3 regions of the Salinispora goodfellowii genome follow, and region 3 is predicted to be linked to each of the others. Evidence: riboswitches for the same ligand, from Rfam matches in the RefSeq annotation. Region 3 holds a riboswitch; each other region holds the start of a gene.
What was found. Region 3 has a riboswitch for cobalamin ahead of cobN (cobaltochelatase subunit CobN). Riboswitches for the same ligand answer to the same signal wherever they lie in the genome.
Positions count from the first base shown of each region.

Region 1: another riboswitch for cobalamin. It lies ahead of T398_RS13510 (ABC transporter substrate-binding protein); the one in region 3 lies ahead of cobN (cobaltochelatase subunit CobN).
Region 2: another riboswitch for cobalamin. It lies ahead of T398_RS18615 (prenyltransferase/squalene oxidase repeat-containing protein); the one in region 3 lies ahead of cobN (cobaltochelatase subunit CobN).

Region 1 covers NZ_JCANTD010000011.1:49,889-53,157, forward strand. Annotated here, with positions in the region: gene T398_RS13505 (M14 family metallopeptidase) at 1-1,408, shown strand, start outside; cobalamin riboswitch at 1,498-1,621, shown strand; gene T398_RS13510 (ABC transporter substrate-binding protein) at 1,703-2,638, shown strand; gene T398_RS13515 (FecCD family ABC transporter permease) at 2,672-3,269, shown strand, end outside.
Region 2 covers NZ_JCANTD010000021.1:53,393-56,661, reverse strand. Annotated here, with positions in the region: gene T398_RS18620 (SCO2322-related protein) at 1-113, opposite strand, end outside; gene T398_RS18615 (prenyltransferase/squalene oxidase repeat-containing protein) at 110-1,546, opposite strand; cobalamin riboswitch at 1,681-1,818, opposite strand; gene T398_RS18610 (SCO2322-related protein) at 1,908-2,399, opposite strand; cobalamin riboswitch at 2,498-2,619, opposite strand; gene T398_RS18605 (SCO5389 family protein) at 2,814-3,206, shown strand.
Region 3 covers NZ_JCANTD010000006.1:193,839-197,107, reverse strand. Annotated here, with positions in the region: gene cobN (cobaltochelatase subunit CobN) at 1-2,036, opposite strand, end outside; cobalamin riboswitch at 2,379-2,509, opposite strand; gene T398_RS09645 (hypothetical protein) at 2,620-2,964, opposite strand; gene T398_RS09640 (PucR family transcriptional regulator) at 3,104-3,269, opposite strand, start outside.

The DNA of each region.
Region 1 (3,269 bases), on a different contig from region 3:
CCTGATGGCGGTGAAGATCTCCGACAACGTCGGGACCGACGAGGACGAGCCGGAAATCCTCTTCAACTCCCAGCAGCACGCTCGGGAGCACCTGACCGTGGAGATGGCGATCTACCTGCTAAACCTCTTCACCGACAACTACGGCAGTAACTCCCGGGTCACCAACGTGGTCAACAGCCGGGAGCTGTGGATCATCCCGACCGTGAACCCGGACGGCAGCGAGTACGACATCGCCACCGGCTCGTACCGGTCGTGGCGCAAGAATCGGCAGCCCAACAGCGGCTCGTCCTGGGTCGGCACCGACCTGAACCGCAACTGGGACTACCTCTGGGGCTGCTGCGGCGGCTCCTCCGGCTCCACCTCGTCGAGCACCTACCGGGGCCCGTCGCCCTTCTCCGCCCCGGAGACCGATGCGGTGCGCGACTTCGTGGACAGCCGGGTCGTGGGCGGAGTCCAGCAGATCAAGGCCAACATCGACTTCCACACCTACTCCGAGCTGGTGCTCTGGCCGTTCGGCTACACGTACAGCAACACCGCCCCGGGGATGACGGCCGACCAGTACAACACCTTCGCCACCATCGGCGGGGAGATGGCGGCCACCAACGGCTACACCCCGCAGCAGTCCAGCGACCTCTACATCACCGATGGCAGCAGCATCGACTGGATGTGGGGGGCGCACGGGATCTGGGCGTACACCTTCGAGCTGTACCCCGGCTCCGCCGCGGGCGGCGGCTTCTACCCACCCGACGAGGTCATCCCGGCGGAGACCGCCCGTAACCGCGAAGCGGTGCTGCTCCTCTCCGAGTACGCCGACTGCCCGTACCGGGCGATCGGCAAGGAGGACCAGTACTGCGGCGGTGGCGGCGGCGGGGAGACGGTCTGGGCGGACACCTTCGAGACCGCGACCGGCTGGACGATCAACCCCAACGGCACCGACACCGCCACCACCGGCCAGTGGGAGCGGGGTGCCGCCCAGGCGACCAGCTACTCCGGCGCCAAGCAGCTCACCCCGTACGCGGGCGGTAACGACCTGGTCACCGGCCGGCTCGCCGGCTCCTCGGTGGGCACCCACGACATCGACGGCGGCGCGACCAGCGCCCGCTCCCCGGCGGTGGCCCTGCCGTCGAGCGGCACGCTGACGCTCTCGTTGGCCTGGTACCTGGCGCACTACTCGAACGCCTCCTCGGCCGACTACTTCCGGGTCAGCGTCGTGCACAGCGGCGGCACCACCACCCTGCTCAACCAGACCGGCGCGGCGACCAACCGCAGCGCCTCCTGGTCGGTGGCCAACCTCGACCTGACGCCGTACGCCGGCCAGTCGATCCAGATCCAGGTGGCGGCGGCGGACGCCGCCGGCGGGAGCCTCGTCGAGGCAGCAGTCGACAACGTCACCATCACCGTCTCCTGAATCTGGGGTGGGGGCCCTTTCCCGGGGCCCCCACCCCTCCCCACCTCGTCACACGTCTGCGGCCAACTCCGGGCCCCGGCCCGACCGTGCGCTACCGTGCTACCGACCATCCCGCAGCGAAGCCGGTGGGAAACCGGCGCTGTCCCGCAACTGTGATGCCCCGGGCTTGTCCCGGGGACGAGTCAGGTCGCCTGCGGTCGGTCGCGATACGCGCTCTCGAGGAAGGGTGCCTCGTGGACGGGCACCTCGGTCCCTGTCGGCGAAGCACCAACTCCTCGACCGACAGGAGGCCCGATGTCCAGACGTACCCCCCGGTTCTTCACCGCGGCCCTCGCGGTGGCCGCGCTCGCGCTCGCCGGCTGCGCCGAGAAGACCACGGACTCCCCCGCTGACGACGGCGCGTCCAGCGCCGCGACCTTCCCGGTAACCGTTGGCTCGCTCACGCTGGACGAGCAGCCGGAGAAGATCGTCTCGCTGTCGCCGACCGCCACCGAGGTGCTCTTCGCGATCGGGGCGGGGCCGCAGGTCGTCGCGGTCGACGACAACTCCAACTATCCGGCGGAGGCACCGCGGACCGACCTCTCCGGCTTCCAGCCGAACGCCGAGGCGATCGCCGCCCAGAACCCCGACCTGGTCCTGCTCGCCGACGACCAGAACAAGATCGTGGACCAGCTCACCACGCTGAAGATCCCGGTTTTCCTCACCCCGGCGGCGGCCACGCTGGACGACACCTATCGGCAGCTCACCGAGGTGGGCACGCTGACCGGGCACCCCGCCGAGGCCGCCGACGTGGTCAGCCAGATGCAGGACGACATCGCGGAGTTGGTCGCCGACCTGCCCCAGCGGGCGGAGAAGCTCACCTACTTCCACGAGCTCGGCCCCGAGCTGTACACCGCCACCAGCAAGACCTTCATCGGCTCGCTCTACGCGCTCGCCGGGCTCGAGAACATCGCCGACCCGGCCGACGCGGACGGCGCGAGCGGTGGCTACCCGCAGCTCTCCGAGGAGATCATCGTCCAGGCCAACCCGGACTTCGTCTTCCTCGCCGACACCAAGTGCTGCCAGCAGAGCATCGCGTCGGTCCAGGCCCGACCCGGCTGGGCGACGATCACCGCCGTGCAGGAGGGCCAGGTCGTCGCGCTCGACGACGACGTCGCCTCCCGGTGGGGCCCGCGCGTCGTCGACCTGCTCCGCACGATCATCGAGGCGACCGCGAAGGTCCCCGCGTGACGTTGGAGCTGTGGCGATAGCAGAGGCATCCCCATGCGGCAGGTGGTAACCCAGCGCCCCTCCGGCCGCCCCTCCGGCCGCCCCTCCGGCGGGCCGGCGGCTCGGCCCGCCGGGCTGCGGCCCGGCTGGCTCGTCGCCGGGCTGGCCGCGGTCCTGGTCGCCCTGGTGGCGGGCGTCTCCCTCGGCCCGGTCAGCCTGCCACCCGGCAGCGTCGCGGTCGAGCTGCTGAACCTCCTCCCCGGGGTCGGCCTCGACAGCGGGCTCACCGAGCGGGAGATCGCCATCATCACCGAGCTGCGCCTGCCCCGGGCCGTACTCGGCCTGCTCGTCGGCGGGTTGCTCGCCCTGGCCGGCGGCGCCTACCAGGGCGTGTTCCGCAACCCGCTGGCCGACCCGTACCTGCTCGGGGTAGCGGCCGGCGCCGGGTTCGCGGTCACCGTGGTGATCACCGCTGGCGGGGTCGGCGGGGCGGTCACCGGGCTGCCGGTCACCATCCCGCTGGCCGCGTTCGTCGGCGCGATCGGCGCGGTCACGCTGACCTACCTGCTCGGCTCCGCCGGCGGCCGAAGCCGATCACCGGCGACCCTGATCCTGGCCGGGGTGGCGGTCTCCGCCTTCCTCTCCGCCGGGC
Region 2 (3,269 bases), on a different contig from region 3:
TCCGGGCAGTAGCCGGGGAGCCCGGCGGCTACCGCCGGGCTCCCCGGCCCGATCACCGAGCCGGCGGCGACCAGGGCGACGGCCACTGAGCCGCGGAGCGTCCTGCGGCTCAATTCGCCCGCCGACGGCCGAGGATGAGCAGCCCGACGCCGCCACCGAGCAGCAGTACCGCGAGCAGCACGTAGCTGGTGATCGCCGCGCCGGTGGTCGGCAGCCCACCACCGGGGCTGGAGGTGGTCGGTGTGGGAGTCACCGGAGCGCTGCCGGTCGGTGACGCGGCGGGCGGCTCCGGCGGGGCGGTCCCGGTGGCGCTCGGTGTCGGGCTGGCGGTGGCGGTCGGCGTCGGCGATCCGGTGCCGGTCGGCGATCCGGTGGGCGAGGCGGTGCCGGTCGGGGTGGGCTGCCCGGTCGGCGGCGGGTCGAGGCCGATCCGACCCAGCGGCACCTGGGCGAGCCCGAGCAGCGCCTGGGCGGTGGCCCGACGCCACTGGTCCCGGCTGTTGTCGCCGAGCCCGTCCGCGACGGCGGCGGCGAGCCCGTCGGCGTTGTAGGCGATGGCGCCCGCCTCCGCGGCGGCCGCCCCGCCGCTCGCCGCGGTCAGCTGGAGCGCGGCCAGCGCCACCGCCGCCTCGGTGGCTGCCGGGTCGCGTCCGGCGGCGGCGAGGGCCTGCCCGGCCAGGCCGGTGCTGTTGGAATTCTTTCCGGTGGTCGGCCCGGAGCCGCCGAACGACCCGTCGGTGTGCTGCTGGGACACCAGCCAGTCCGCGCCGGCGGCGGCCGCGTCGGCGGCGCTTGTGGCACCGTCCTCGGCGGCGCTCAGCAGCGCCTGCACGGCCATCGCGGTCGAGTCGACGTCGAGGGTGGCGTCGGGTTGGTCGTCGCAGGACGGCGAGGGCCCGTCGGCCGTGTCCGGGTAGAGGCGGAAGCCGCCCGCCGCGCACTGCTGCCGGATGAGGAAGTCCACCGCGTCCTGCGGTACGCCGCCGCTGCGGGTCAGGCCCAGCACGGCGAAGGACTGGTCGAAGGTGTTACTGGGGTCTGCGCCGGTCTGTGGGGTGGTAGCGCTGGTGATCCGTCCCCGCTGGTGGTCGATGTCCGCTCCGGCGATCAGCGACAGGGTCTCGGCCCGCAGGTCGTAGCCGCCGAAGTCGGTGGGGTCGGCGCTGGAGGCGGAGGCGGCGTAGAGCAGCTTCGCGGTCGCCCCGCCGTCGGTGAAGCCCTCGATGCCCCAGTGGTCGTAGCTGTTGTAGGCGCGCACGTTCGCCGCGACCTGGGCGGTCGCCGCCTGCCGGGTCGACGGGTCGACCCCGGTGGCGGCGAGCGCGAGGAGACCGTCGATGGTCAGCCCCCAGTCCTCCGGGTTGATCGGGCCGGGCAGGACGCCATCGGTGAATTCGTCGGCGAGCCAGGACGCCGCTGCGCGGGCTGCGGCGGCGTGGTCCGGGTCGGGGGCCGCCACCACGGTCAGTGGGGCGGCGGCTACCGCGGCGAGGGTGGTTGCCGCGGCCGCGCCGAGACCGGTGGCGAGGCGCCGGGACAGGGCCATGAGGGGGTGCCTTTCTAGAGCAGTCGGTGAGCTCCGGCAAGCACCCGGGATACGAAAACCCCGCTCCGCGTACTGCGGTGAGCGGGGTGGACAGACCTCGGCGGACCGGACTTCACCCTGTAGACCTCGACAGTGGAAGCCGCTCGTCCCGGGCGGGGCATTCCGGCTCGCGAAAGGGTTCTCTCGCTCACGGCTGCGGGTCAGCGCCGGCATCGCACCGGCTTCCCCCCACGCGGGACTTATGCAGTTGTGCCCAGTGTGTACCGGGTGCCCGTCACCGTACCGCTAGGGCGTGTGACGACGCCAGGACAGTTCCGGGCACCCGGGGTGCGCCACTGGTCACACCAGCGGCGCGGGTGAATCAGGGGGCGGGGATGCTCGGCGGCTCGCTGGCACCGTAGGACCAACCCTCGACGCTGCCCGGGGCCGGGTCGTAGTTGAGCACGCCCTTGTCGCTGTACTCCCAGTCACCGCCGCTGGACGCGTGCCAGTACGACCAGTACCCGCTGGCCTGCGGGGTGTCGATGCAGGGCTCGACGTCCGGGGTGGGCAGGCCGCCGAGTCGGCAGACGAAGGCAAGACCCCAGCGGGCGGTGCCCTCGACGGCGAAGCCGGCGTCCTGGATGGCGGTCAGCCCGGTGTCCGGGTCGCCGGGGGCGCAGGCGACCTCGACCTCGCCGCCGAAAGCGGTGAAGTCGATCACCACGGTGACGCCCGAGGTGCCGGCACAGGCGTCGGCTCGCGCGGCTTGGGGGGCGGGCTCGACAGCGGTCAGGGCGATCCCGGCGACGGCGGCGGCCAACAGGCCGGCGGCGCGGGTGCGGAGTGTGGATCGAAGGTGGGACACGACCATCAGGAGTGCCTTTCCGCCCTGCGGTCGTCAGAACCCAGCCGAGCGCTGTTGGTCAGCGTCGGGTCGGGGCCTCCGACCCGTGGGCCACGACGGGTGGGTAGGGGTGCGCGAGCGTGGCGGGTATTCGGGCTTGCCGTCGCAGATGAACCTCGACGGCCTACCGTTGCGGGCCAGCGCCGGATTTTGACCGGACTTCCCCCGCACGCACGCGTTGGTTGAGTTGTCGCGACAGTCTGGGCTGCTGCGAGCGGCGCTGTCAAACGGCCCTGAGGTGGGCGCATGTCCTGAGGACCGCGCATCGGGTGAATCCGACGGAGCCACACCACGTGGCGTCATTGACGCGGTGGACGTTGCGTGGTGTGCTCAGCACGCAACAGTAATGAAAACCGCGATCATTATCAACTGAGGAGGATCATGTCTCTCACCGTGCCACCGGACCTGTTGCGGGCCGCCGAGTCGGGCCCCGTTGCCGACGACGCCTTCGTCTCCTGCGTCCGCGACTCGCTGCCGTACGCCTGGCAGACCGTCAGCCGGGTGGCGGCGGAGCTGGCGTCCTCCGACGCCGAGTTCGCCGACAACGTCGTCCCGCCGCCGACCGAGGAGGAGCGGGGTCAGCTCCTGCGCGCGCTGGCCAGCGACGCCATCCGGTCCAGCCTTGAACGCCACTTCGGCGTCAAGCTGGCCTTCCAGAACTGTCACCGGGTCGCGGCGTTCCGGCACTCCGCGGTCGACTCGGAAACCTACCGCCGCTTCATCTCCGTCCGCGGTCAGCTGCTCAACCAGTCTCCCGAGCTGCGCAACTGTTGATCCGGCTAGCGCTCGGTGGCCGGCGGGGTGATCCACCTCCGCCGGCCCGCCGGGCACCCCCGA
Region 3 (3,269 bases):
CGCAGCACGGCGAGCACCAGGTTGACCCGCGCTTCGCCGCCGGGTGCTTCGGCCAGCACGTGCAGGCCGTCGCGGATCTGCACGTCCTTGACCTCGCAGAGGTAACCGTCGAGGTGCAACACGAAGTCGTCGAAGTCATCGGCGGCCGGCATCTCCGACTGGTGCAGGTCGTGGTGCAGTTCCGCGGTGCGCACCAGCTCCCAGATCTGTCCTCGTACGACGGGCGCCTTCGCCGGGTCGAGCGCCTGCACGGTGGCGTACTCGTCGAGTAGTTGCTCCAGCTTCGCCAGGTCCCCATAGGTCTCGGCGCGGGCCATCGGCGGCACCAGGTGGTCGACGACGACCGCGTGCGCGCGGCGCTTGGCCTGCGTCCCCTCCCCCGGGTCGTTGACGATGAACGGGTACACCAGCGGCAGGTCACCGAGGACCGCGTCCGGGGCGCAGTCGGCGGCCAGCCCGAGGCCCTTGCCCGGCAGCCACTCCAGGGTGCCGTGCTTGCCCAGGTGTACCACGGCGTCCGCGCCGAAGCCCCCGGTCGTGGCGGGGGCGGCCAGCCACCGGTACGCGGCCAGGTAGTGGTGACTGGGGGGCAGGTCCGGGTCGTGGTAGATGGCGATCGGGTTCTCCCCGAAGCCGCGGGGCGGCTGGATCAGCAGGACCACGTTGCCGAACCGCAGACCGGCCAGGACGAGGTCGCCGCCGTCGGTGTACAGCTCCCCCGGCGGCTCCCCCCAGTGGCGGACCATGGCGGCGCGCAGCGGCGCCGGCACCTGGTCGAACCACCGCCGGTACGTCTCCCGCGGCACCCGCGCGCTGGCGGTGGCGAGCTGCTCGGGGGTGAGCCACTCGACGTCGTGGCCGCCGGCGGCGATGAGGGCGTGGATGAGGGCGTCCCCGTCGTCCGGGACGGGCGTCGCGCCGAGGTCGTAGCCGGCGGCGGCGAGCGCGGCGAGCAGCCGCACCGCGCTGGCCGGGGTGTCCAGGCCGACGGCGTTGCCGACCCGGGAGTGCTTCGTCGGGTACGAGCTGAGCACCACCGCCACCCGCTTGCCGGCGTTCGGCAGGTGCCGCAGCCGGGCGTGCCGGACGGCGATTCCGGCCACCCGGGCGGCGCGCTCCGGGTCCGGCGCGTAGACCGACAGCCCGTCGGCGTCGAGCTGTTTGAACGAGAACGGCACGGTGACGATCCGCCCGTCGAACTCGGGGATCGCCACCTGCATCGCCGCGTCCAAAGGCGATAGTCCGGCGTCGCTGGCGGCCCACTGTTCCCGCGTGCTGGTGAGACAGAGCGCCTGGATGACCGGCAGGTCGAGGGCGGCGAGCGCGCCCACGTCCCAGGCGTCCTCGTCCCCACCACCGGCTGCGTCGGTGGCCACGGTGCCCCCGGCGGCGAGCACGGTGACCAGCAGGGCGTCACAGCGGGCGAAGAGCTCCAGTGGGCCCGCGCCGGCGGTCAGCCCACGCAGCGAGCCGCAGAAGATCGGTGCCGCGTTGCCCCCCGCGGCCTCCACGGCGCCGGCGAGCGTGTCCACGAAGGCGGTGTTGCCGGCGAGCGCGTGCGCCCGGTAGAAGACGATCCCGACGGTCGGCCGGTCCGGGTCGGTCGACCAGTCACCGTGCATCCCGTACGCCGGGGTCGGTGTGGGGGGCGCGAACCCCTCGCCGGTGAGCAGCACCGTGTCGGACAGGAACCGGGCCAGCTGCGCCAGGTTCTCCGGGCCCCCCTCGACCAGGTAGGAGAGGGCTTGGGTGGCGACACCGGAGGGCACGGTGGAGGCGGCGGTCAGCTCGGCGTCGGGGACGCTCTCCCCGCCCAGCAGCACCGTTGGCACGTCCGAGGCGAGGACCGCCGCCAATCCGTCCGGCCACGCGGCCCGGCCACCGAGCAGGCGGACGACGGCCAGTTCCACGCCGTCGAGCAGTTCCGGTACGCCGTCAACGGCCACCCGGGTCGGGTTGGCCAGGCGGTAGTCGGCCCCGCTGGCTCGCGCGGCGAGCAGGTCGGTGTCGGCGGTAGATAGCAACAGAATGCGCACGGGAAGCTCCGGAGAGTGAAGCCCGCGTCGAGGGGCGGACGATCAGCGAAACGGGAGATGATTCGGCTTCACGGGCGCCGTCTCGGGCCACCCGACTGGGCGGCCGACCGGGCCCGCGTCAGGCAGCGATCAACCGCGGGCAGCGGGGCCGAGAACGGCGGCACCAAGCACGGCAGCGGGGACATTCTCGGCGGCGGGGCCAGTCGCGGCGGCGCCCGGCCACGGACCGGTCGCGGGCATACCGCCGCCCGCCAGGATAATGCGACAGCTGTCGATAGCTGGGACGCTACGCGTCATCGGTTCCTCCTCGGGTATCCACGCCCTGGGGTGCACCGACGGCCGAAGTATCCTGGCTCCCGGATCGACGCTCACCCCCGGCCTTCCAACCGCGCGACGCACGGTCGTGGCTCCGCAAGGAAGATCACTCCCCGGTGACAGTGGCGGGACCGCGCCGGATTCACACCGGCTTCCTTCACTGCCGTCCGGCCGCGAACTCTGCCACACCAATACGTTCCGGTCAACGAAACGAGGGGAGACCAGCGGTCAACCGGTCCCGGTGCAACGGCCCCGGAGGGCGCGGCGGCTACCGCAGGCGCCGCTCCGGGTGGGCCCGGTTCCAGGCGCGCATCCGCTCCGGATAGCCCATCTTGGCCGCTTCGTAGAGCGGCAGGGCCAGCCGGCGGGCGAGTGATGCGGCAACCCGCGGCGACCCGGTACGGCGGCGGATCCACTCGCCGTCATGTGCGATCGCCACCACCGTCGTGTCCGTCGCCGTCGTCTCCGGCTCCAGGTAGAACTCGACCCCGGTCCGGCTGGCGACGAACTGCTCCAGCGCCACCAGGTCCGCGCGGGTGCCCTCCCGGTCGAGCTTCGTCGGCACCCCGTCTGATCCCCAGGTACGCGACCGCTTCCGACTGAACCAGCCCATGCCGCTCCTCCTTGAAACTCCAGCGCCGCCGGCCTCCAGTGCACCACCCATGGCTGAGTGCCGTCTGTACGCCACCTGATGACGCGCTGAGGATGCACGCCAACGGGGGCACCAAGCCCGCGGGAAGGCATCGGCCGGCTCACCACCCCGGGGGCGGCGGGAGTGAGGCGTGCGTCACCGCGAGCACGAGCCGGTCCCAGGAGTGGGTCAGGCTGCGGCCGGTGAGCTCGGTGAGCCGGCGAAGCCGATGGCGCATGGTCTGCGGGTGCAGTCCAACCGCGGTCGCGGCCTCGCTCGCCGACCCG